Regions from separate parts of the Streptomyces sp. NPDC034670 genome, predicted to be linked through region 2. Evidence: riboswitches for the same ligand, from Rfam matches in the RefSeq annotation. Region 2 holds a riboswitch; the other holds the start of a gene.
The links. A riboswitch is a leader RNA that binds a small molecule or an ion and turns the genes downstream of it on or off. The one in region 2 is predicted to bind S-adenosylmethionine.
Positions count from the first base shown of each region.

Region 1 (11,945 bases), on a different contig from region 2:
GTGGTCAAGTGGCTGACGACCACGGACCACAAGACGATCGGCACGCTGTACCTGGCCAGCTCGTTCGTGTTCTTCTGCATCGGCGGCGTGATGGCGCTGGTGATGCGCGCCGAGCTGGCCCGGCCGGGCCTGCAGATCATGTCGAACGAGCAGTTCAACCAGGCGTTCACGATGCACGGCACCGTGATGCTGCTGATGTTCGCGACGCCGCTGTTCGCCGGTTTCGCCAACTGGCTCATGCCGCTGCAGATCGGCGCGCCCGACGTGGCGTTCCCCCGGCTGAACATGTTCGCCTACTGGCTCTACCTGTTCGGCTCGCTGATCGCGCTCGCCGGCTTCCTCACCCCGGACGGCGCCGCCAGCTTCGGCTGGACCGGTTACGCCCCGCTGTCGGACGCGATCCGCTCGCCGGGCGCCGGCTCCGACATGTGGATCATGGGTCTGGCCTTCCAGGGCTTCGGCACCATCCTGGGCTCGGTCAACTTCATCACCACGATCATCTGCATGCGCGCGCCCGGCATGACGATGTTCCGCATGCCGATCTTCACCTGGAACGTGCTGCTGACCGGTGTGCTGGTCCTGCTGGCCTTCCCGGTGCTGGCGGCGGCGCTGTTCGCGCTGGAGTACGACCGCAAGTTCGGTGCCCACATCTTCGACCCCACCAACGGCGGGGCGCTGCTGTGGCAGCACCTGTTCTGGTTCTTCGGCCACCCCGAGGTCTACATCATCGCGCTGCCGTTCTTCGGCATCATCAGCGAGATCGTCCCGGTCTTCTCCCGCAAGCCGATGTTCGGCTACATGGGCCTGATCGGCGCGACGATCGCGATCGCGGGCCTGTCGGTGACGGTGTGGGCGCACCACATGTACGCCACCGGCGGGGTGCTGCTGCCGTTCTTCTCCTTCATGACCTTCCTCATCGCGGTCCCGACCGGTGTGAAGTTCTTCAACTGGATCGGCACCATGTGGAAGGGCAGCCTCTCCTTCGAGACGCCGATGCTGTGGGCGCTGGGCTTCCTGATCACCTTCACCTTCGGTGGTCTGACCGGTGTCATCCTGGCCTCGCCGCCGCTGGACTTCCACGTCACCGACTCGTACTTCGTGGTGGCGCACTTCCACTACGTGGTGTTCGGCACCGTGGTGTTCGCGATGTTCGCCGGCTTCCACTTCTGGTGGCCGAAGTTCACCGGCAAGATGCTCGACGAGCGCCTGGGCAAGATCACCTTCTGGACGCTGTTCATCGGCTTCCACGGCACGTTCCTGGTGCAGCACTGGCTGGGCGCCGAGGGCATGCCGCGCCGGTACTCGGACTACCTGGCGGCCGACGGCTTCACCGCCCTGAACACGGTCTCCACGATCGCCTCGTTCCTGCTCGGCCTGTCGCTGCTGCCGTTCTTCTACAACGTCTGGAAGACGGCCAAGTACGGCAAGAAGGTCGAGGTCGACGACCCCTGGGGCTACGGCCGCTCGCTGGAGTGGGCGACCTCCTGCCCGCCCCCGCGGCACAACTTCCTCACCCTGCCGCGGATCCGCAGCGAATCCCCGGCGTTCGACCTGCACCACCCGGAGATCACCGCGCTCGACCAGCTCGAGAACGCCGATCAGGGTGAGAAGGCCCTCGCCGGTGGCAAGGAGGCGGGCAAGTGAAGATCCAGGGCAAGATGTTCATGTGGCTGAGCCTCTTCCTGCTCATCATGGCCGTGGTCTACGGCCTGTGGGCGAAGGAGCCGGTCGGTGCCACCGCTCTCTTCCTGGCCTTCGGCCTGGCCATCATGGTCGGCTTCTACCTGGGCTTCACGGCCAAGCGGGTGGACGTGGGCGCGCAGGACAACAAGGAGGCGGACGTCGCGGACGACGCCGGCGAGGTCGGGTTCTTCAGCCCGCACAGCTGGCAGCCGCTCTTCCTGGGCATCGGCGGTGCGCTCGTCTTCCTGTCCGTCGCCGTCGGCTGGTGGCTGATGTACTTCGCGATGCCGGTGATCCTGGCCAGCATCTGGGGCTGGGTCTTCGAGTACTACCGCGGTGAGAACCGCACCCAGTAACACGCCGCACGGCACTCAGGGGCCCGGACACTCCGCGAGGAGCGTCCGGGCCCCTCTGCTGCCGCACCGGACATCACCCGTTCGGGCCGTCCGGTGCGCCGGAGCCGACGCGGTTTCCTAGCGTGAGGACATGAGACAGACAGAGTCCTTCCGCGGCGGGGGAGCCGGCCGGAGCCGCGCCGTCGCCGGCTGTACGCTGCTGGCGCTCGTCCTCGGCGCGGGCCTCACCGGGTGCGGCGCCGACGGCGACCCGCTGTCCGCCGAGCCGTACGACGCGGCGGAGCAGATCTCCTTCAGCGGATCCGTCGAGGAGGGAAAGGCCGCCGACCCCGACCAGCCCCTGGAGATCGTCGCCGAGGACTCCGGCGGACGCATCACGGACGTCGTCGCCGTGGACGCGGCGGGCCGCCACGTGGTCGGCGAACTCGCCGCCGACGGCAGCCGCTGGCACAGCACCTCGCAGCTCGCCGCCGACACCTCCTACACGGTCCGCGTGAGCACCGAGGACGAGGACGGCAGGCCGGGCCGCAGGGTCCTGTCCTTCACCACCAAAAAGCCCGCCACCGCCCAGAACCTGACCGTCGCCTTCGGACCGGCGACCGGCACCTACGGCGTCGGGCAGCCCGTCACCGCCGAGCTGAGCGCGCCGGTCGCGGACCGGGCCCAGCGCGCCGTCGTGGAACGCGCCCTGAAGGTGGACTCCACCCCCGCGGTGACCGGCTCCTGGCACTGGGTGGACGACAGGAAGCTGCACTACCGCCCGACGGACTACTGGCCGGCCCACGCCACCGTCCTGGTGCGCAGCGCCCTGGAGGGCGTCAAGGTCAACGAGCGGCTCCGGGGAGCCCCGTCCGCGCCCCTGACGATCCGCACCGGCGACCGGCTCATAGCCGTCGCCGACGCCGCGACGCACCGGATGACGGTCCACAGGAACGGTGAGGAGATCAAGCAGATCCCCATCACCACCGGCAAGCCCGGCTTCGAGACCCGCAACGGCGTCAAGGTCGTGCTCGGCAAGGAACGCTTCGTACGCATGCGCAGCAGCACCGTCGGCATAGCCGAGGGGTCGGCCGAGTCGTACGACCTGGACGTCGAGTTCGCCACCCGGGTGACCTGGAGCGGCGAGTACGTGCACGCCGCCCCGTGGTCCGTCGGCTCCCAGGGCCACGCCAACGTCAGCCACGGCTGCGTCGGCATGAGCACCGAGAACGCCCGGTGGTTCTTCGACACCGTCCGCGAGGGCGACCTCGTCGAGGTGGTGAACTCGCAGGGCGACGCCATGGAGTCCTTCGGCAACGGCTTCGGCGACTGGAACGTCACCTGGCAGAAGTGGCGCGAGGGCAGCGCGCTGACGGACGACGCCCGGACCGACCCCCGCACCGGGGAGAGGGCGCGGCTGCGCCCCCAGCCGGCGTGAGGACGCGGCCCGGGCGTGCCGGACCGGGTTCCCCGCGGGGCGGGGCCTCAGACGCCCAGGGCGCTCCTGCGCCGCAGCAGGGAGGCGAGGGCCGAGGCGAACTCCACCGGCTCCACCGGCAGCGTCACAGCCGCCTCCGCACGGCTCCAGGTGGCCAGCCAGGCGTCCTGGGGCCGCCCGATCAGCAGCAGCACCGGCGGGCAGTCGAAGACCTCGTCCTTGATCTGGCGGCACACCCCCATGCCGCCCATGGGCACGGCCTCGCCGTCCAGGACGCAGACGTCGATGCCGCCCTTGTCCAGCTCCTTGAGCACGGCCGGGACGGTCGCGCACTCCACGAGTTCCACGGGGGGCACGTCCGGGGCCGGCCGCCGGCCGGTGGCGAGCCGCACCTGCTCCCGGGTGTGGGCGTCGTCGCTGTAGACCAGCACCGTGGCGGTCGCCTGCATTGTTCCTCCACGCGTCGAGAGAGGGCACGGCATCGTCGGGGACTGCGGGCCCCGATGGCGCGGATGCTACCCCTTCCGGCCGCCTGTCAACACCGGATCGGACGCGTCTTCGACCGGCCGTCCGATGGGCCATCCGGGCAGTACAGGAGGGGCGAACACACCGAACGGCACCCCCCGGAGTGAGGGCGGGATAAGCGACCGACATAATGTCGGCGTGGCGACAGCAACGACAGTAGATACCGGGCACGCGCACCCCTCGGTCAACCGACCGAACCTCACCAGCGTCGGAACCATCATCTGGCTGAGTTCCGAGCTGATGTTCTTCGCGGCCCTCTTCGCGATGTACTTCACCCTGCGATCGGTGACCGGACCCGACTTCTGGTCGGAGAAGGCCGACGCCCTGAACTTCCCGTTCGCGGCGACGAACACCACGATCCTGGTGCTCTCCTCCCTCACCTGCCAGCTCGGCGTGTTCGCCGCCGAGCGCGGTGACGTGAAGAAGCTCCGGATGTGGTTCGTCGTCACCTTCATCATGGGCTCGGTCTTCATCGGCGGTCAGGTCCTCGAGTACACCGAGCTGGTCAAGCACGAGGGGCTCTCCATCTCCTCCGACCCGTACGGCTCGGTGTTCTACCTGACCACCGGCTTCCACGGCCTGCACGTGCTGGGCGGTCTCATCGCCTTCCTGCTGGTCCTGGGCCGGACCTACGCAGCCCGGAGGTTCACCCACGAACAGGCGACCGCGGCCATCGTCGTGTCCTACTACTGGCATTTCGTCGATGTCGTCTGGATCGGCCTCTTCGCCACGATCTACATGATCAAGTAGCCGGGCCCACATCCGCGCGCGCCGAAGCGGCGCACCAACCAGAAGCATCGACGCAGAAGATCCTGACACCGGGGTAATCCGTGAAAAAGCTCTCCGCACGACGACGCCACCCGCTGGCGGCGCTCGTCGTCCTACTCCTCGCGCTGGCATGCACCGGGGGGCTGTACGCCGTGTTCGCACCCGCGGACAAGGCGCAGGCCGACGCAACCGCCCAGTCCCTCACCATCGAGGAGGGCAAGAAGCTCTACACCGTCGGCTGCGCCAGCTGCCACGGCACCGGCGGTCAGGGCACCTCCGACGGTCCGAGCCTGGTGGGCGTCGGCGCCGCAGCCGTGGACTTCCAGGTGGGCACCGGCCGCATGCCGGCCCACACCTCGCAGGCGGCGCAGCTCCCGGACAAGAAGGCGGTCTACACCCAGGCCGAGATCGACCAGCTGGCGGCCTACGTCGCCTCGCTGGGCGCCGGCCCCGCCATCCCGACCGAGGAGCAGTACGGCCCCGAGGGCGCCGACATCGCCAAGGGCGGTGAGCTGTTCCGCAACAACTGCGCCCAGTGCCACAACTTCACCGGCCGGGGTGGCGCGCTGACGCACGGCAAGTACGCGCCGAGCCTCGACGACGTGGAACCGAAGCACATCTACGAGGCCATGCTCACCGGCCCGCAGAACATGCCCTCCTTCCCCGACAGCGTGCTGACGGAGCAGAACAAGAAGGACATCATCGCGTACCTGGGCGAGGTCAGCACCGACGAGACCGAGAGCCCGGGCGGCCTGTCGCTGGGCGGGCTGGGCCCGGTCAGCGAGGGCCTGTTCGGCTGGATCTTCGGTCTCGGCGGAATGATCCTCGTCGCTGTGTGGGTCGCCGCCCGGACCGCAAAGGCCAAGAAGTCATGAGTAGCCAGGACATTCCCGAAGAGAAGCTGCCCGCGGGGCAGGAAACCGCCCACGGCGCGCTGGGCGTCGCGGACGAGAAGCACCCGTTCGCCGACCCGGGGCTGCCGCCCCACGAGCACCGCATCCAGGACATCGACGAGCGGGCCGCCAAGCGCTCCGAGCGCACGGTCGCCCTGCTGTTCACGGTGTCGATGCTGGCCACCATCGGCTTCATCGTCGCGTTCGTGGCGATCCCGGTCGAGAAGATCGTCTACATCTTCCCGCTGGGCCACATCAGCGCCCTGAACCTGGCGCTCGGCGTGACGCTCGGCGTCGCGCTGTTCACCATCGGCGCGGGTGCGGTCCACTGGGCCCGCACCCTGATGTCCGACGAGGAACTGACCGACGAGCGGCACCCGATCGAGGCGCCGCCGGAGGTCCGCTCCAAGGTCATGGACGACTTCCGGCAGGGTGCCAAGGAGTCGGCGATCGGCCGTCGCAAGCTGATCCGCAACACCATGTTCGGCGCGCTCACCCTGGTGCCGCTGTCCGGCGTCGTGCTGCTGCGCGACCTCGGCCCGCTGCCCGAGGAGAAGCTGCGCCACACCGCCTGGGAGAGGGGCAAGCTCCTCATCAACCAGAACACCAACGAGCCGATGCGTCCCTCCGACATCGTCACCGGCTCGCTCACGTTCGCCAAGCCCGAGGGCCTGGACGAGCACGATCACGGCTTCAACAACGAGATCGCCAAGGCAGCCCTGATGATCGTCCGTATCCAGCCGGACGACATCAAGGACAAGCGCGCGCTCGAGTGGTCGCACGAGGGCATCCTCGCGTACTCGAAGATCTGCACCCACGTCGGTTGCCCGGTCTCCCTGTACGAGCAGCAGACGCACCACGCCCTGTGCCCCTGTCACCAGTCCACCTTCGACCTCTCCGACGGTGCCAAGGTCATCTTCGGTCCCGCCGGTCACCCGCTGCCGCAGCTGCGCATCGGCGTGAACGACGAGGGCTACCTCGAAGCGCTCGGCGACTTCCCCGAGCCCGTCGGTCCTGCTTTCTGGGAGCGCGGATGAGTACCAACACCAGCGCCGAGTCCCGCTCTCGCGGGAAGGCCCCGGCCGGCGAACGCGTCGCCGACTGGGCCGACGGCCGGCTCGGGATCTACTCCCTGGCCAAGGCCAACATGCGCAAGATCTTCCCGGACCACTGGTCCTTCATGCTGGGTGAGATCTGCCTCTACAGCTTCATCATCATCATCCTCACGGGTGTGTACCTGACGCTGTTCTTCCACCCGTCGATGAACGAGGTGGTGTACCACGGCAGCTACGTCCCGATGCAGGGGCAGCTGATGTCGGAGGCGTACGCCTCCACCCTGGACATCAGCTTCGACGTGCGCGGTGGTCTGCTCATCCGGCAGATCCACCACTGGGCCGCGGTCATCTTCCTGGCCGGCATGTTCGTGCACATGATGCGCGTCTTCTTCACCGGCGCGTTCCGCAAGCCGCGCGAGATCAACTGGCTGTTCGGCTTCCTGCTGTTCGTCCTCGGCATGTTCACCGGTTTCACCGGCTACTCGCTCCCGGACGACCTGCTCTCCGGCACCGGTGTCCGCTTCACCCAGGGCGCGATCCTGTCCGTGCCGATCGTCGGCACGTACATCTCGATGTTCCTGTTCGGCGGGGAGTTCCCCGGCACCGACTTCGTGGCGCGGTTCTACTCGATCCACATCCTGCTGCTGCCGGGCATCATGCTGGGTCTGGTGGTCGCCCACCTGATCCTGGTCTTCTACCACAAGCACACGCAGTTCGCGGGTGCCGGACGGACCAACAAGAACGTCGTCGGCATGCCGCTGCTGCCGGTCTACATGGCCAAGGCGGGAGGCTTCTTCTTCCTGGTCTTCGGCTTCATCACGCTGATCGCCGGCACGGTGACCATCAACGCGATCTGGAACCTGGGGCCGTACCGTCCGGACATGGTCTCCACGGGCGCCCAGCCCGACTGGTACATGGGCTTCGCCGAGGGCCTGGTCCGCGCCATGCCCGGCTGGGAGATCAACTTCTGGGGCCACACCCTGGTCCTGGGCGTCTTCATCCCGCTGGTGCTGTTCGGCCTCTTCCTCGCGATCATCGCGGTCTACCCGTTCATCGAGTCCTGGATCACCGGGGACAAGCGCGAGCACCACATCCTGGACCGCCCGCGCAACGCCCCGACCCGCACGGCCTTCGGTGTCGCCTGGATCACGGCCTACATGATCATGCTGGTCGGCGGTGGCAACGACATCGTCGCCACGCACTTCAACCTCTCGATCAACGCGGTCACCTGGTTCGTCCGCATCGGCTTCTTCGCCGGACCGGTCGTCGCGTTCATCATCACCAAGCGGATCTGCCTCGGCCTGCAGCGCCGGGACAAGGAGAAGGTGCTGCACGGCCGCGAGGCGGGCATCATCAAGCGCCTGCCGCACGGTGAGTTCGTCGAGGTGCACGAGCCGCTCAGCCAGGAGCAGATGTACACCCTCACGGCGCACGAGCAGTACAAGCCGGTCGAGCTCGGCCCGGAGGTCGACGAGAACGGCGTCAAGCGCAAGGTGAAGGGCTCCGAGAAGCTGCGCGCCAAGCTCAGCGAGGCGTACTACGGCGAGGGGTCCCAGATCCAGAAGCCCACCGTCGAGGAGTACAAGGAGATCACGAGCGGCCACGGCCACCACTGATCGCTGCACTCGCCACGCCACGGTCGAAGGGCCCCGTCCGGTGTTCGGACGGGGCCCTTCGACCTGCCCGGGGCTGGATAGGGTGGTTGCGGAGAAGTCCCTTACGACGATCAGGAGCGGCTGATGAGCGCTGTGACCCCCGCTGGAGGCGACACCGCGGCGGGCCGCTCCTGGCCCGCCCTGCTGAACGGCCTGCTGGACGGCCGGGACCTGTCCGCCGACGACACCGCCTGGGCGATGGACCTCATCATGCGCGGCGAGGCGACCGACGCGCAGATCGCCGGCTTCGCGGTGTCCCTGCGGGCCAAGGGCGAGACGGTGGAGGAGATCACCGGCTGCGTGCGGGCGATGTACGACCACGCCAAGGTGATCGAGGTGCCCGGGGCGACGGTCGACATCGTCGGCACCGGCGGGGACGGCGCCAAGACGGTGAACATCTCCACGATGTCCTCGATCGTCGTGGCCGGCACCGGAGCGAAGGTCGTCAAGCACGGCAACCGGGCCGCATCCTCCGCGTCCGGCGCCTCCGACGTCCTGGAGAAGCTGGGCGTCAATCTGGAGCTGTCCCCGCAGCGGGTGGCCGAGGTCGCCGAGGAGGCCGGGATCACCTTCTGCTTCGCGGTGAAGTTCCATCCGGCGCTGCGCCACGTGGCCGCCGCCCGCGGGCAGCTCGGCGTCCGCACGGTGTTCAACTTCCTCGGCCCGCTGGCCAACCCGGCGCGGGTCAGGGCCCAGGCGGTCGGGGTCGCCGACCCCCGGATGGCCCCGATCATGGCGGGTGTCTTCGCCGGACGCGGGCACTCCTCGCTGGTGTTCCGCGGGGACGACGGCCTGGACGAGCTGACCACCACCGGCACCTCCCGGGTGTGGGTGGTCCGGGACGGCGAGGTGACCGAGGAGGCCTTCGACCCGCGGGACGTCGGCATCGAACCGGTGCCGGTCGAGGCGCTGCGGGGCGCCGACGCCTCGTACAACGCCGAGGTCGCCCGCAGGGTGCTGGACGGCGAGCGGGGCCCGGTGCGGGACGCGGTGCTGCTGAACTCCGCGGCGGCGCTGGTGGCGCTGGAACCGGGCGGCGGCACCCTCACGGAGCAGATCCGGGCCGGCATGGACCGGGCCGCCGAGTCCCTCGACTCCGGGGCCGCCAAGCGGGTCCTGGAGCGCTGGGTCGCCGCCAGCAACGCGTAGCGCCCGCCCGGCCGGCGTCCCGCGATCCGGAACCGGGTTGCGGGACGCCGGCCGCTTCCCGTACTTTCCCCTCCAGGTCACGAGCGACAGCCATGAGGCCCCGGCCGGCTGTCCGGCAACCCTCCGTCCGTGGCGGGGTGCCCCGGGTGAGGACCGGGCCGTGAGCAGCAGGGCTCACGGCAAGCGCGGGCCCCTCGCACACCAGGGGTCCTGGTCGTCGAGGAGCCTTCCGTGAGCAAGCGAATGCGCTAGGGCCCTTCGTCCGGATCGGGCCGGGCTCGCGGGGTGCGGCACCGGATCCCGCTCCCTGATCCGGCCCGATCCGGACGAAGGGCCCCAGGGCCGCCGGGCCCCGCCTCCGCACACCCCTTCCCCCTCTCCTCCCGCGCTCGAGCGCCGTCCGCTCGCGCGGGGATTCCGCCTGCCCCACGGGAGCTTCGCCGTGTCCGTCCCCACCGCCGCCGCCGACCGGTCCGTCCGTGCCCCGCTGCCCGTCCTGGGCCGGGACGTCACCGTCCCCCTCGTCACCGGGGGCGAGGTCACCTACGCCGCCCTCGACTACGCCGCCAGCGCGCCCGTCCTCCAGCGCGTGTGGGACGACGTGGCGGCCTACGCGCCCTACTACGGCAGCGTCCACCGCGGCGCCGGGCACCTCTCCCGGCTCTCCACCGACCTGTTCGAGGCGGCCCGCCGGACCGTCGCCGGGTTCCTCGGCTGCCGCACCGGGGACCAGGTCGTCTTCACCCGCTCCACCACCGACTCCCTCAACCTGCTCGCCGCCGCCCTCCCGGACGGCTGCGAGGTCCTCGTCTTCGAGACCGAGCACCACGCCGCCCTGCTGCCCTGGGGGAGGAACGCGCGCGTCACCTGCCTCGCCGCCCCGGGCAGCCCGCGGCAGGCCGTCGAGACCCTGGAGCGCGCCCTGGCCGGCCGCCGCACCCGCGGCCCCGCCCTGGTCTGCGTCACCGGCGCCTCCAACGTCACCGGCGAGCTGTGGCCGGTGCGCGAGCTGGCCGCTGCCGCCCACGCGCACGGCGCCCGGATCGTCCTGGACGCCGCCCAGCTGGCCCCGCACCGCCCGGTGAGCGTGCGCGAGCTGGACGTCGACTGGGTCGCCTTCTCCGGGCACAAGCTGTACGCGCCCTTCGGCTCCGGGGTCCTGGCCGGCCGCGCCGACTGGCTGCGGGAGGCCGAGCCCTACCTCGCGGGCGGCGGCGCCAGCCGCCGGGTCGTCCGGCGCGAGGACGGGACCGTGGACGTGGAGTGGCACGACGGCGCCGCCCGGCACGAGGCCGGCTCGCCCAACGTCATCGGCGCCCACGCCGTCGCCTCGGCCTGCAGGGCCCTCACCGAGGCGGGGTTCGAGACGCTGGTGGAACGCGAGGAGCACCTCGTCCGCACGGTGCGCGACGGGCTCGCGGACGTGCCCGGGGCGCGGCTGCTGTCCCTGTTCGGGGACGACGCGCCGCGGGTCGGCGTGCTCTCCTTCGTCGTCGAGGGCTGGAGCGGTTCCCGCCTCGCCGCCGCGCTGTCCGCCGAGTACGGCATCGGCGTGCGCGACGGGCTGTTCTGCGCCCACCCGCTGGTGCGCGGGCTGCTCGGCGGCGACCCGCGGGACCGGGGCGCGTGCGGCGCCCCGCAGGCGGCGCCCGGGGAGGGGGCTCCCGGCGCCGTCCGGGTCAGCTTCGGCGCCGGCACGCCGGACGAGCACGTGGAACGGTTCGTGCGCGCGGTCCGGGAACTCGTGCGGGACGGCGCGCGGTGGGACTACCGCACGGTGGACGGGCGGTGCGTGCCCGACGCGCCCGCCCCCTTTGCCTGAGCCGCCGCGGGCGTCGGCAGCCGGGCGCCGAGCACGATCATCCGCAGGGCGCGCTCCGTGGCGTCGGCGTGGCGGCCACGCCCAGGGGGATCAGCACGACGGCCGCCGGGGCCGCCATCCGGCGAGAGAAGACCATGGCCCCGATCCTGCGGGGGGAACCGGGCGGCGCGGATGAGCCGAAGACGAAGAACCCTTCATGACGGCCGCGCCCCGCGGGACCCGGCGGCCCGTTCGCCGCCCGGCTGTCCGGGCCGGCTCAGCTGTCCAGGCCGATGGCGAACGCCGCCTCCAGGTCGTGCTGGGAGTACGTGCGGAACGCCACGTGCGTGTCGGTCCCCTCCACGCCGGGGATCTTGCTGATCCGGCCCGGGATGACCTCCGCCAGGTCCTCGTGCTGCCTGACCCGGACCATGGCGATCAGGTCGTAGGTGCCGGTGACGGAGAAGACCTCGCTGACACTGTCCAGCGCGGCGATCTGCTCCGCGATCTCGGGGATCCGGTCCACGCTGGTCTTGATGAGGACGATCGCGGTGATCACGGCTTTTTCTCTCCCTCGGGGGCCGCTGCTGGGGCTCTCACCCTACTCGCGGTCCGCCGGAGGCGTCCGCGCCGCCGGGGACCC
Region 1 is NZ_JBVITR010000005.1:132,587-144,531, reverse strand. It holds gene ctaD (aa3-type cytochrome oxidase subunit I) at 1-1,644, shown strand, start outside; gene ACZ56B_RS05695 (cytochrome c oxidase subunit 4) at 1,641-2,039, shown strand; gene ACZ56B_RS05690 (L,D-transpeptidase) at 2,170-3,456, shown strand; gene ACZ56B_RS05685 (response regulator) at 3,504-3,905, opposite strand; gene ctaE (aa3-type cytochrome oxidase subunit III) at 4,120-4,731, shown strand; gene qcrC (cytochrome bc1 complex diheme cytochrome c subunit) at 4,812-5,624, shown strand; gene qcrA (cytochrome bc1 complex Rieske iron-sulfur subunit) at 5,621-6,679, shown strand; gene qcrB (cytochrome bc1 complex cytochrome b subunit) at 6,676-8,313, shown strand; gene trpD (anthranilate phosphoribosyltransferase) at 8,437-9,501, shown strand; SAM riboswitch class IV at 9,577-9,693, shown strand; gene ACZ56B_RS05655 (aminotransferase class V-fold PLP-dependent enzyme) at 9,944-11,323, shown strand; gene ACZ56B_RS05650 (Lrp/AsnC family transcriptional regulator) at 11,580-11,861, opposite strand; gene ACZ56B_RS05645 (rhomboid family intramembrane serine protease) at 11,904-11,945, opposite strand, start outside.
Region 1: another riboswitch for S-adenosylmethionine. It lies ahead of ACZ56B_RS05655 (aminotransferase class V-fold PLP-dependent enzyme); the one in region 2 lies ahead of thrC (threonine synthase).

Region 2 (11,945 bases):
GATCCCCTTGCCGCCGGGGCGTTCCGTCACCTCGGAGACCCGGTGGGAGGCGTGCGGACGCAGGGACGGCACGCGGTAGGTGATGTCGAGAGCGGTGTTCAGCGTGACGGTGAGGATCACCGGGCCGGCCCCCCCTTTTTCGCGTGCTCCTGCCGTGTGCTCCGGGGGCACGATCATGCCAAAGAGACGGCGGCGGGCCCACCCCCGGGACCGGCCGCCGGCCCCGACCCGGGGACGAATCAGGCCAGTTGGGGAGCGACCACCCAGGCGCCCCGGCGCATCACGCCCCGGAGGGCGAAGTCCGCGTCCAGGACCACCAGGTCGGCGTCCTTCCCGGGCTCCAGGGAACCGATCCGGTCGTCCATGCCCAGCAGGCGCGCCGGGTTCGCGGAGAGGGCCGCGACCGCGTCCTCCACCGGCAGCCCGTCGACCGTGACCGCCCGCTGGAAGGCGCGGTCCAGGGTGAGCGTCGAGCCCGCGATGGAGCCGCCCTCCACCAGCCGGGCCACGCCGTCCGCGACCTCCACCTCCAGCGGGCCGAGCATGTAGCGGCCGTCGCCGAAGCCGGCCGCGTCCATCGCGTCCGTGATGAACGCCACCCGTCCGGCGCCCGCGTGGCGGAACGCGAGCCGGAGCGCGGCCGGGTGCAGGTGCGTGCCGTCGTTGATCAGCTCGACCGTGACCCGCTCGTCCTCCAGGAGGGCCGTGATGGGGCCGGGGGCGCGGTGACCGAGGGGCGGCATCGCGTTGAAGAGGTGGGTGGCGACCGTGGCCCCGGCCTCGATGGCCCGCACGGTCTGCTCGTAGGTGGCGTCCGTGTGGCCGACGGCCGCGATCACGCCGTGCTCGGCCAGCAGGCGCACCGAGTCGATGCCGCCGGGCAGTTCGGTGGCGAGCGTGACCATCTTCGCGTGCCCGCGCGCCGCGTCGACGAGTTTGCGCACCTCCGCCGGGTCCGGGTCGCGCAGCAGCTTCTCGGAGTGCGCGCCCTTGCGGCACGGCGAGATGAACGGCCCCTCGAAGTGGATGCCCGCGATCTCGCCCTGCTCGGCCAGCTCGGACAGCAGCCCGGCGCGCCGGGCGAGGAAGTCCAGGTCGCCGGTGACGGTGGAGGCGACCAGGGTGGTGGTGCCGTGCAGCCGGTGGGTGCGGACGCCCCGCAGGACGTCGTCGACCGTCCCGGAGGTGAAGGACGCCCCGCCGCCGCCGTGGTTGTGGAGGTCGACGAAGCCGGGGACCAGCCAGTGGCCGGACAGGTCGATCGTCTCGGCGTCCCCGGGAGGGTCCCCCGCGGCGATCCGCGTGCCGTCGACGAGCACGCGGCCGTCGTCCACGGTCCCGGTGGGCAGGACCACCCGGGCGCCGGTGAGAACCTTGGTGGGGGCCATCAGGCGGTTACCTCCGAGGGGGCTGGAAGGACCGGGGGGTCCGAGGGGGCGGCGGTTTCGAGGAGGTCCCAGGCGAGGAGTCCCGCGCCCAGGCACCCGGCGGTGTCCCCGAGCGCCGCGGGGACCAGGGACGGGGGCTTCTGGAAGGTGAGCCGCCGCCGGACGGCCTCCCGCAGTGGCGCGAACAACGTCTCCCCGGCCTCGGCCAGCCCGCCACCGATGATCAGTGTGCGCGGGTCCAGCAGGGTGTGCACGGTGACCAGCCCGTCGGCCAGCGCGTCCACCGCCTCCTGCCACACCGCGCGGGCCCGGGCGTCCCCGGCCGCGACGGCCTGCGCGCAGTCCGCCGCGTCCGCGCCGGGGTCGCCGCAGACCGCCGCCCACGCCTCGCTCACCGCCGACGCGGACGCGAACCGCTCCAGGCAGCCGCGCCGGCCGCACGGGCACCGGGCGCCCCCGGGCCGCACGACGATGTGGCCGATCTCGCCCGCGAGGCCGTGCGCGCCCGCCTCCACCCGGCCGTCGATGCCGATGGCGCTCGCGATGCCGGTGCCCAGCGGCACGAACAGGAAGCGGTCGGTGCCCCGGCCCGCCCCGAGCCGGCCCTCGGCCAGCCCGCCGGCGCGCACGTCGTGGCCAAGGGCGACGGGGACGCCGCCGAGCCGCTCGGCGAGCCGGGCGCGCAGCGGGACGTCGCGCCAGCCGAGGTTGGCCGCGTAGACGGCGACGCCCTCCGCCTCGTCGAGGATCCCGGGGACGGCGACGCCGGCGGCGCGGGCGGGTTCGCCGTAGTGCTCGACGCCGTGGGCGCGCAGTTCGGCGGCGAAGTCGAGGATGCCCGCGACGACGGCGTCCGGGCCGCGTTCGCGGCCGGTGGCCCGGCGGGCCCGGTGCAGCAGCGCGCCGTCCGCCCCGACCAGGGCGGCCTTCATCCCGGTGCCGCCCACGTCGAGGGCGATGACATGTCTCACGGGAACAGTGTGGACCGGGGACCCGGGAGAGGTCTAGTCCACTGGTGTGGTGTAGACCTTATTCCGATTATCGGAATTCAGTGGGACGGCGCGGGGCGCCGGGTAGGGGCAGGAAGAGTGCAGCGGCGGCTCAGGACAAGGGTGATCGCGGCGGTGTCCGCGCTGGGACTGACGGGGGTCCTCGGCGGATGCGGCGACGACTCCTCCGGGGTGACCCTGAGACTGGTCGCCGCCGACTACGGCAACAGCGCGGCCACCAGCTCCGAGAAGTACTGGGCCGACCTGGTCGAGCGGTACGAGGCCGACCACCCCGGCGTGAAGATCGACGTCAGCGTCCACTCCTGGACCGACGTCGACCGCGAGGTCAAGGAGATGGTCGCCGCGGGCGACCCGCCGGACCTGGCGCAGATCGGCGCGTACGCCGACTACGCGGCCGACGACCTGCTCTACAAGGTGGACGACCTGCTCTCCATCCCCGTGCAGGCGGACTTCCTCTCCCAGCTCGCCTCGGCGGGCCAGGTCAACGGCATCCAGTACGGCATGCCCTTCGCCGCCTCCACGCGCGTGCTGTTCTACAACGAGAAGCTGTTCGACGAGGCCGGCCTCACCCCGCCGACCACCTGGGACGAGCTCGCCGAGAACGCCGAGGCGCTCCGGGCCGAGGGCGTGAAGTACCCCTACGCGCTGCCGCTCGGCCCGGAGGAGGCGCAGGCCGAGACCCTGCAGTGGCTGCTCAGCGGCGAGGGCGGCTACACCGACATGACGGGCACGTACGCCCTCGACTCCGCGGAGAACGTCGAGACCTTCAACTGGCTGAAGAACGAGCTGGTCGGCAAGGGCCTGACCGGCCCGGTCGCGCCCGGGAAGCTCGACCGGGCGGACGCGTTCGCCGCGTTCGCCGCCGGTGACGTCGGCATGCTCAACGGCCATCCCACCCTGATGGAGATGGCCGAGGCGAAGGGCGTGGACTTCGGCATGGTGCCCGCGCCGACGTCCGACGGCGAGAGCCGGCCCACGCTCGGTGTCGCCGACTGGATGATGGCCTTCAAGGAGAACGGCCACCGCGACGAGATCGGCGACTTCCTCGACTTCGTCTACAGCGAGAAGAACGTGCTCGACTTCTCCCGCGAGTACGACCTGCTGCCGGTCACCGGCTCCGCGTCCCGGGCGATGAGCGCGTCCGCGCAGGACAAGCACCTCAAGCCCTTCCTGGACCAGCTGCCGACCTCGGAGCTCTACCCGGTCGGCACCACCTCCTGGGCGACGGTCAGCTCGGAGATCAAGAAGGAGATCGGCAAGGCGGTCGCCCCGGGCGGCAGCCCGGCGGGCGTCCTGGGCGGGATCCAGGCGACGGCCGCGCGGGCGGAGAGCGCGGGGTAGGCCCCGCGGGGCCCGGGCGGCGGCACCGGTGTCAGTGCCGGGGACTACGGTGCGGGGCATGGACGAGGAACGGCTGGAGCGGCGCGAGCGGGACGTCCTCGCGCTGGAGCGCCGCGGCTTCTCCGGCCCCGGCGCGAAGGAACGGGCGATACGCGAGGAACTGGGCCTGGCCCCGGTGCGCTACTACCAGCTCCTCAACGCCCTGCTCGACGACCCGCGCGCCCTGGCCCACGACCCGGTGACGGTCAACCGCCTGCGCCGCGTCCGGGAGGCCCGCCGCGCGCAGCGCTGACCGCGGCTCCCGGGCGCGACGCCGACGGGCGGCCCGCACCGCGCGTCCGCGCGGCGCGGGCGACCGGTCCCGCGGCGGCACCCGGCGCGGACCCCGCGGTCCGGTCACCGGGGCCGGTCCCCGTGGCGCGCCTTCGGCGGCGCGGGCCCGCGAAGTCCTTCCGGCGGGTTCCTCTCCCGGCCCCGCCCCGGACCGCGGTGCGGGCGCCGTCCCGGGTGCCCGCCCGGTCCCGGAGCGTCCCGCCGTCCCGGACGCCCCGCTTCCGGGGGCGGCCGGGGGCGTCTGCCCGCGCCGGTCCGCGTCCGACGCCGACCGGGGAGCGGGCCGGCATCGCCGGCCGGCCGCCGGAACAACAGGCCGCCGGCGCCGTCGGCCGCCGCACGGCCGGACCGCTTCGGGTCGCCCGGTGGCCGGGGTGCGGTGTCCGGGGGAGCGGAGTCGCCGTTGCCCGGCCGCCGGGACAGCCGGCCGCCGCACGGCCGGACCGCTTCGGGCCGTCCGCTGCCCGGCCGGACCGTTTCGGACCGTCCGCCGCCCGGCTGCCACGGCCGCCCGGCTGCCACGCCCCGGCCGGATCGGGGCCGGCCGGGGCGTGACGGCCGCCCGGTGGTTTCAGCCGATCCGTGCCGCCAGCGAGCGGAGCAGTTCCACCACCCCCGCCGGACCGTCGACCACCAGGTCCGAGCGTTCCCGCAGCTCGGCGACCTCGTCGCTGCCGCTGCACACCAGCAGGCCGGGGACGCCGTCGGAGCGGAGCTTGTCGACGGCGGCGTAGGCGGGGAGGTCGCCCAGGTCGTCACCGGCGTACAGGACCGAGCCAGCACCGATCTCACGGGCGTACTCCAGCAGGGCGACGCCCTTGTCCATGCCGGGCGGACGCAGCTCCAGGACCATGCGGCCCGGCTCGACGATCAGGCCGTGCCGGGCGGCGAGGCCGGTCAGCGGCTCGCGCAGCGCCTCGAAGGCGGCCTGGGGGTCGGAGGCCCTGCGGGTGTGGACGGCCACCGCCCGGCCCTTCTCCTCGATCCAGGTGCCCCGCCACGCGCCGACCCGGTCGAGCAGCCCCGGCAGTTCCGCGCGGACGGCGGCGACGCCGGGGTGCGGGGCGGGCGCGGTGACCGTGCCGGTCGCCGCGTCCCAGCGCTCGGCCCCGTAGTGGCCGAGGACGACGAGGCGCTCCAGACCGGGCGCTCCCGCGAAGCCGCCGTGCCGCACGGCCACGCCGGGGGGCCGCCCGGTGACGACCGCGACGGCCGCCACCCGCGGGGCGAGCGCGGCGAGCGCGGGCACCGCGCCGGGGTGCGCGCGGGCCCGGTCCGGATCGGGCACGATCGGCGCGAGCGTCCCGTCGAAGTCCAGGGCGATCAGCGCCCTCTCCGGCCGCGCGAGGAGCGCGTCCAGTCCTTCCCGCCCGGCCCGCGTGGCGGGCGCCGGCAGGCCGTCGGCGGTACCGGGGTCCGTGGAGTCCGGGCCCGTGGCCTTCGGCTCCGTCGTGTTCGGGTCCGTGGAATCCGTGTGGCTGCCCATGCCGCCAACCTATCCACGTCCCGGCGCCCGTACGCCTGCGCGACCGGCCGTGCCGGTGAGCCGACCCGTCCGGCCGCCCCCGGTCAGCCGGACGCCGGCCCGTCCCGCAGCGCGTTCAGCTGGTCCAGGAACCACTGCGCCGGCGGCAGCGCGGTCGCCGCCGCGGCCAGGCGCTTGCTGCGCTCGGTCCGCTCCGCCGGGCCCATGGTCAGGGCCTCGTGCAGGGCGCGCGCCGTGTCGACGACGTCGTACGGGTTGACGGTGAGCGCGTCCTCGCCCAGCTCCTCGTGGGCGCCCGCCTCCCGCGACAGCACCAGCGCGCAGCCCGTGTCGGAGACGACCGGCACCTCCTTGGCGACCAGGTTCATGCCGTCGCGGACGGGGTTGACCAGGGCCACGTCCGCCATCCGGTACGCGGCCAGCGAGCGTGCGAAGTCGTCCTCGACGTGCAGCACGACCGGCCGCCAGCCCGGCGTCCCGTACCGCTCGTTGATCTCCCCGGCGACCCGCTGCACCTCGGCGGTGTAGTCGCGGTACACGGCGAGGTCCTGCCGGGAGGGGTAGGCGAAGGCGACGTGCACGACCCGTTCGCGCCACTCGGGGCGGTCCTCGAGGAGCAGCCGGTACGCCAGCAGGCCGCGCACGATGTTCTTCGACAGCTCGGTCCGGTCGACCCGCACGATCGTCCTGCGCGCGCCGCCGCCGGGAGCCGCGCCGATCTCCTCCCGCAGCGCGGCCATCCGCTCCTTCACGTCCGCCTCGCGGGACCGGGCGCGCAGGAAGTCCGCGTCGGCCCCCAGCCCGTGCACGCCGATCCGGGTGTTCCCGAGGCCGCCCGCGAACCGCTCGCAGCACGCGGTGAACGCGTCCGCCCAGCGGTGGGTGAGGAAGCCCAGCCGGTCGGCGCCCAGCATCCCGCGCAGCACCTGCCCGGCGATGTCGTCGGGCAGCATCCGGAAGTACTCCGGCGGCGCCCACGGCGTGTGCGAGAAGTGACCGATCCGCAGGTCGGGGCGGAGCTCGCGGAGCATCCCGGGGACCAGCGTCAGGTGGTAGTCCTGCACCAGCACCGCCGCCCCCGGCGCCGCCTCCTCGGCCAGCGCCTCGGCGAAGGCCCGGTTGTACGTCTCGTAGGACGCCCACTGCCACCGGAACTCCGCGTCGAAGACCGGCTCCAGCGGGGTCTGGTACAGCATGTGGTGCACGAACCACAGCACCGAGTTGGCGATCCCGTTGTACGCGTCGGCGTGCACGTCCGCCGGGACGTCCAGCATCCGCACGCCGTCCTCGCCGACCCCGCGCCGCACGGCCTCGCGGTCGCCGTCGGACAGCGCCGAGCACACCCACAGCGCCCCCGCCTCCGGACCGATCGCCGACAGCCCGGACACCAGTCCGCCGCCGCCCCGTCTGGCCCGCAGCGAGCCGTCCCCGTCCACCGTGTACGAGACGGGGCCGCGGTTCGACGCGACCAGCACCTGAGCACCCTGAACAGCCTGCGTGGAAGCCATACGCCTCAACCTAGCCCCACCTCGGAAACCTCAAACGTGCCGGTGCGTCACCTCCGGGGCGATCCGCGCCGCACCCCTTGTGGTGAAGATGTGAAAAGCCTGAAGATATGCGGTGCGCATTTCAACTTTTCGGGGGGTGGATGCCATGCGCACACGCATGCGCGGATCCGTCGGCGCGGCGGCGCTGGCCGGGGCCTTCGCACTGGCCCTGGCGGGCTGCGGCGACGCGGGCGGCGACACGGGGGCGGGGGGACGGCCCGCGGCGGTCACCGCGACGCAGGGCGGCGCCGGTCCCGCGCCCGGGGCGTCCGACGGCACGCGGGCCCCGGCCGCCACCCCCACGCCGACCCCGACCCCCACGCCGACTCCCACGCCGACCCCGACGCCGACCCCCGTCACGCTGCCGGACTTCACCGGCCGCAGCATCGGGTCGGCCGTCATCACGGCCAGGAAGGACGGCGTCGACTACACCGTCCGGCTCCAGGGCACCGGACGGACGGCCTCCTCCTGGGACACGGCGGAGAAGGTCTGCGAGCAGACCGGCGGTTCCGGCGGCGTGACGTTCACCGTCGCCCGGGACGGCCGCGACTGCGCCGGGCGCCCGCTGCGCCCGGAGCCGACCCCGCCCCCGAAGTCGGTGCCGCCGGAGCCGGCGCCGACTTCGGGGGGCTCCGGCGGTGCCGGGACGGGCGTCTGCGAGATCACCAGCCCCGCGGGCAACTGCTACGCCGACGGCCAGTTCTGCGCCGCCCGGCACCGCGGCCTGAGCACCCACGGCCGCGGCGGCGAGTACCTGACCTGTGCGCGGGACTCCGCCGGCCGCTGGCGCTGGTCGGACGGCGTCCCCGGCTGACGCGGGGGCCCGCGGCCCCGGAGGGTCAGGCCACCCTGCGCGCCCGGTACTCCGGGATCTCCGCCATGGGCGGCCGCTCCTCCGTGTCCACCGGGTGCGTACGGGGGGCGAAGGTGCTCCCGATCCGCTCGAACTGGGTGAGCGCGGGGCGGACCAGGTGGCCGCGGGCCAGCCGGAGCTGGGCGGTGCGGTAGATCGCGGCGGCCATGCGGCCGAGGGCCTGGCCGTCCTGGTGGCGGTGGTGGCGGACCCCGACGTCGACCTGGGCGAGGGCGTCCAGGCCGACCAGGTGCAGGGCGTCGACCAGCATGCCGAGCTCCACGCCGTAGCCGACGGGGAAGGGGAGCCGCTCCAGCAGGGAGCGGCGGGCCGCGTACTCGCCGCCCAGCGGCTGGACGAAACCGGCCAGCCGCGGCCAGTGCAGGTTGAGCAGCGGGCGGGCCATCAGCTCCGTGACCCGGCCGCCCTGGCCGGCCGCGGAGCCCAGGGGGCGGTCGTACATGGCCTTGACCAACTGCAGGTCCGGTTCGGTGAGCAGCGGGCCGACGATGCCGGAGACGAAGTCGGAGGAGAACTCGCGCAGGTCCGCGTCGACGAAGCAGACGATGTCGCCGCGGGTGACGAGCAGGGAGCGCCACAGCACCTCGCCCTTGCCGGGCACGGCCGGTATGCGGGGCAGGATCGTGTCCCGGTGCACCACCCGCGCGCCCGCCGCCGCCGCCTTCTGGGACGTGCGGTCGGTCGAGCCCGAGTCGACCACCACGACCTCGTCGACCAGGGGGACCCGGAGCACCAGGTCGCGCCGGATCACGGACACGATCTCGCCGACCGTCGCCTCCTCGTTGAGCGCGGGCAGCACCACGCTCACCGTCCGGCCCGTGGCGCGTTTGGCCGCCAGGACCTGGTGCAGCGGTCGGTCGGTCACGGACCAGGAGCGTTCGCTCAGCCAGCGCTCGACTTCTTCCAGCACGGTCCCGGCTCCTCACTGGCCTGTGATCCGTCTCGCGGTTCGGACGGGCTGTCTCGACCACCCAGGCCTTCGGTTACAGTCTTGAGCAACGTGGACGGCCCTCGCATGTCGGGGTCGTCGCGCGGACAACTGAACACCGCTCATCCAGAGGGGCAGAGGGACACGGCCCGATGAAGCCCCGGCAACCCTCCAGTCGGTTCTTGTCACACGGACGTGGCGAGGCTCCCGGCTAGGGAAGGTGCCAAATCCGTCTCACGGCGAGATGCGTCGTGAGGAAGATGAGGAGAAAGGGCCTCGCCTCACATGGCTGTGCAGACCGTTGCAAGCACCACCGACTCCGCCGCCGCGAACTCCGTCGACCTGGGCTCCGCCGCCGCGCTCTCCTGCCGCGAATGCGGCCACCGCGTGCCCCTCGGCCCCGTCTTCGCCTGCGAGGAGTGTTTCGGCCCGCTGGAGATCGCCTACGACTTCTCGGGCCTGGACGCCGGGGAACTGCGCAAGCGGATCGAGGCGGGCCCCGCGAACATCTGGCGCTACGCGCCGCTGCTGCCCGTCCCCGCCGACGTGGCGACCAAGCCGAACCTCAACCCCGGCTGGACCGCGCTGGTCAAGGCCGACAACCTCGCCCGTGAACTCGGCGTCACCGGCGGCCTGTACGTCAAGGACGACTCCGGCAACCCGACGCACTCCTTCAAGGACCGCGTCGTCGCCCAGGCCCTGGAGGCCGCCCGCGCCTTCGGCTTCACCACCCTGTCCTGCTCCTCCACCGGCAACCTGGCCGGCGCGGTCGGCGCCGCCGCCGCGCGGGCCGGCCTGCGCTCCTGCGTGTTCATCCCGCACGACCTGGAGCAGGGGAAGGTCGTCATGGCCGCCGTCTACGGCGGGGAACTCGTCGGCATCGAGGGCAACTACGACGACGTGAACCGCTTCTGCTCCGAGCTGATCGGCGACCCGGCCGGCGAGGGCTGGGGCTTCGTCAACGTCAACCTGCGGCCGTACTACGCGGAGGGCTCCAAGACCCTGGCGTACGAGATCTGCGAGCAGCTCGGCTGGCGGCTGCCCGACCAGATCGTCGTCCCCATCGCCTCCGGCTCGCAGCTCACGAAGATCGACAAGGGTCTGCGGGAGCTGATCGGGCTCGGGCTGGTGGAGGACCGGCCGTACAAGATCTTCGGTGCGCAGGCCGAGGGCTGCTCGCCGGTGTCGGCCGCCTACAAGGCGGGCCACGACGTCGTGCGGCCGCAGAAGCCGGACACCATCGCCAAGTCGCTCGCCATCGGCAACCCCGCCGACGGCCCGTACGTCCTGGACATCGCACGCCGGACGGGCGGCGCCGTGGAGGACGTGACGGACGGCCAGATCGTGGACGCCATCAGGCTGCTCGCCCGCACCGAGGGCATCTTCGCCGAGACGGCGGGCGGCGTCACGGTCGGCGTGACGAAGAAGCTCGTCGACGACGGCGTGCTCGACCCGGCCCTGACCACCGTCGTGCTCAACACCGGTGACGGCCTGAAGACGCTGGACGCGGTGGCCGGCACCGGGCTCACCGCGACCATCCGCCCCAACCTGGAGTCGTTCCGAGAGGCAGGCCTCGCATGAGCGTGACCGTCCGCATCCCGACCATCCTGCGCACCTACACCGGCGGCCGGGCCGAGGTGAGCGCCGAGGGCGCGACCCTCGCCGAGGTCATCGAGGACCTGGAGAAGAACCACACCGGGATCGCCGCCCGGGTCCTGGACGACCAGGGCAGGCTGCGCCGCTTCGTCAACGTCTACGTCGACGACGACGACGTGCGCTTCGAGCAGGGCCTCGGGACCCCCACCCCGGACGGCGCGGGCGTGTCCATCATTCCGGCGGTCGCCGGGGGCTGATCATTACCGTCGGTAATCCCGGTTACCGAGCGTCCATCACATGGCCCCCTCCGTGAGAGATGCGGAGGGGGCTATTCCATGGGATTGAGCACGGTAGAGTTGGGGAACGCGGATCCGATCCCTCGATCGGGAACCTTTGATTCCTGCCGTACGCCCGACTGGATGTAGCCAAAGTGCGGGCGCCTTTCGCGGCATTTGCCCCTGATGTGCGGCCCGACTTGCCCTGAAACCAGATGAATTCTCGCCATATCCCGGGCTCGTGGCGTCCAGATTTCTCGTCCGATTGACCTGTTGCAGACGGCAGTTGGGCAGATACATTCAGCCGCGGTCGACGCGTTCCGGCGCACGCCCCCAACCGTTGGGGGGTGAGGTATGACCCGGATCCGCGAAGTGTGGATCTGTGCAAGGGCCAGTAATAGGGGAGTTAGGCATGGCTCAGGGCACCGTCAAGTGGTTCAACGCGGAGAAGGGGTACGGCTTCATCGCGGTCGACGGTGGTGCGGATGTTTTCGTCCACTACAGCGCGATCCAGATGGACGGCTACCGCACCCTGGAAGAGGGCCAGCGGGTCGAGTTCGAGATCTCGCAGGGCCAGAAGGGCCCACAGGCCGACATGGTTCGCGTCACTGCCTGAACGCGCTACCAGCCGCAGGAATCTTCTGCCGGCGAAGGGCCCGTGCCTCCCGGGGCACGGGCCCTTCGCCATGCCCGGCCGGGGTGCGCGCCGTGCCCGGACGAGCGTGGGTGTGCGCCGCGCCCGGACGGGGCGTGCGCCGTGCGCGGGCGAGCCCGGGCGTGCGCCGCGCTCGCCCGGGCGCGTGTTCGCGGACGGCCGAGCCGCCTTCCGGCCCCTGCGGCCACCTCTCGCGCCCGCGGCCGCCCGCGCCCGTCCGTCACCCGACCACCACCTCTCATCGAGCCCGCTTCGCGAGCGCGCCTTGCACTCGGAGGGGTCGAGTGCTAATCATTGGCGTTAGCACTCTGAAGGTGAGAGTGACAACGTAAGGACCGGGTCGGTGAGGCCCGCGGGCCGGGTGGGGCAAGGAACCACGAGGCCGGCGAGCCGTCCGTCGCGGGCGCGGGCGCGGTCCGAAGGAATCACCCCCAGTCCTGGAGGGACCACTTCACATGGCCAAGATCATCGCGTTCGACGAGGAGGCGCGGCGCGGCCTCGAGCGCGGCATG
Region 2 is NZ_JBVITR010000003.1:245,389-257,333, reverse strand. It holds gene ACZ56B_RS03885 (1-phosphofructokinase family hexose kinase) at 1-120, opposite strand, end outside; gene nagA (N-acetylglucosamine-6-phosphate deacetylase) at 240-1,388, opposite strand; gene ACZ56B_RS03875 (ROK family protein) at 1,388-2,320, opposite strand; gene ACZ56B_RS03870 (ABC transporter substrate-binding protein) at 2,477-3,739, shown strand; gene ACZ56B_RS03865 (DUF3263 domain-containing protein) at 3,798-4,031, shown strand; gene otsB (trehalose-phosphatase) at 4,644-5,558, opposite strand; gene ACZ56B_RS03855 (alpha,alpha-trehalose-phosphate synthase (UDP-forming)) at 5,642-7,066, opposite strand; gene ACZ56B_RS03850 (hypothetical protein) at 7,212-7,919, shown strand; gene ACZ56B_RS03845 (glucosyl-3-phosphoglycerate synthase) at 7,945-8,889, opposite strand; SAM riboswitch class I at 9,027-9,174, shown strand; gene thrC (threonine synthase) at 9,193-10,488, shown strand; gene ACZ56B_RS03835 (MoaD/ThiS family protein) at 10,485-10,760, shown strand; gene ACZ56B_RS03830 (cold-shock protein) at 11,191-11,394, shown strand; gene groL (chaperonin GroEL) at 11,889-11,945, shown strand, end outside.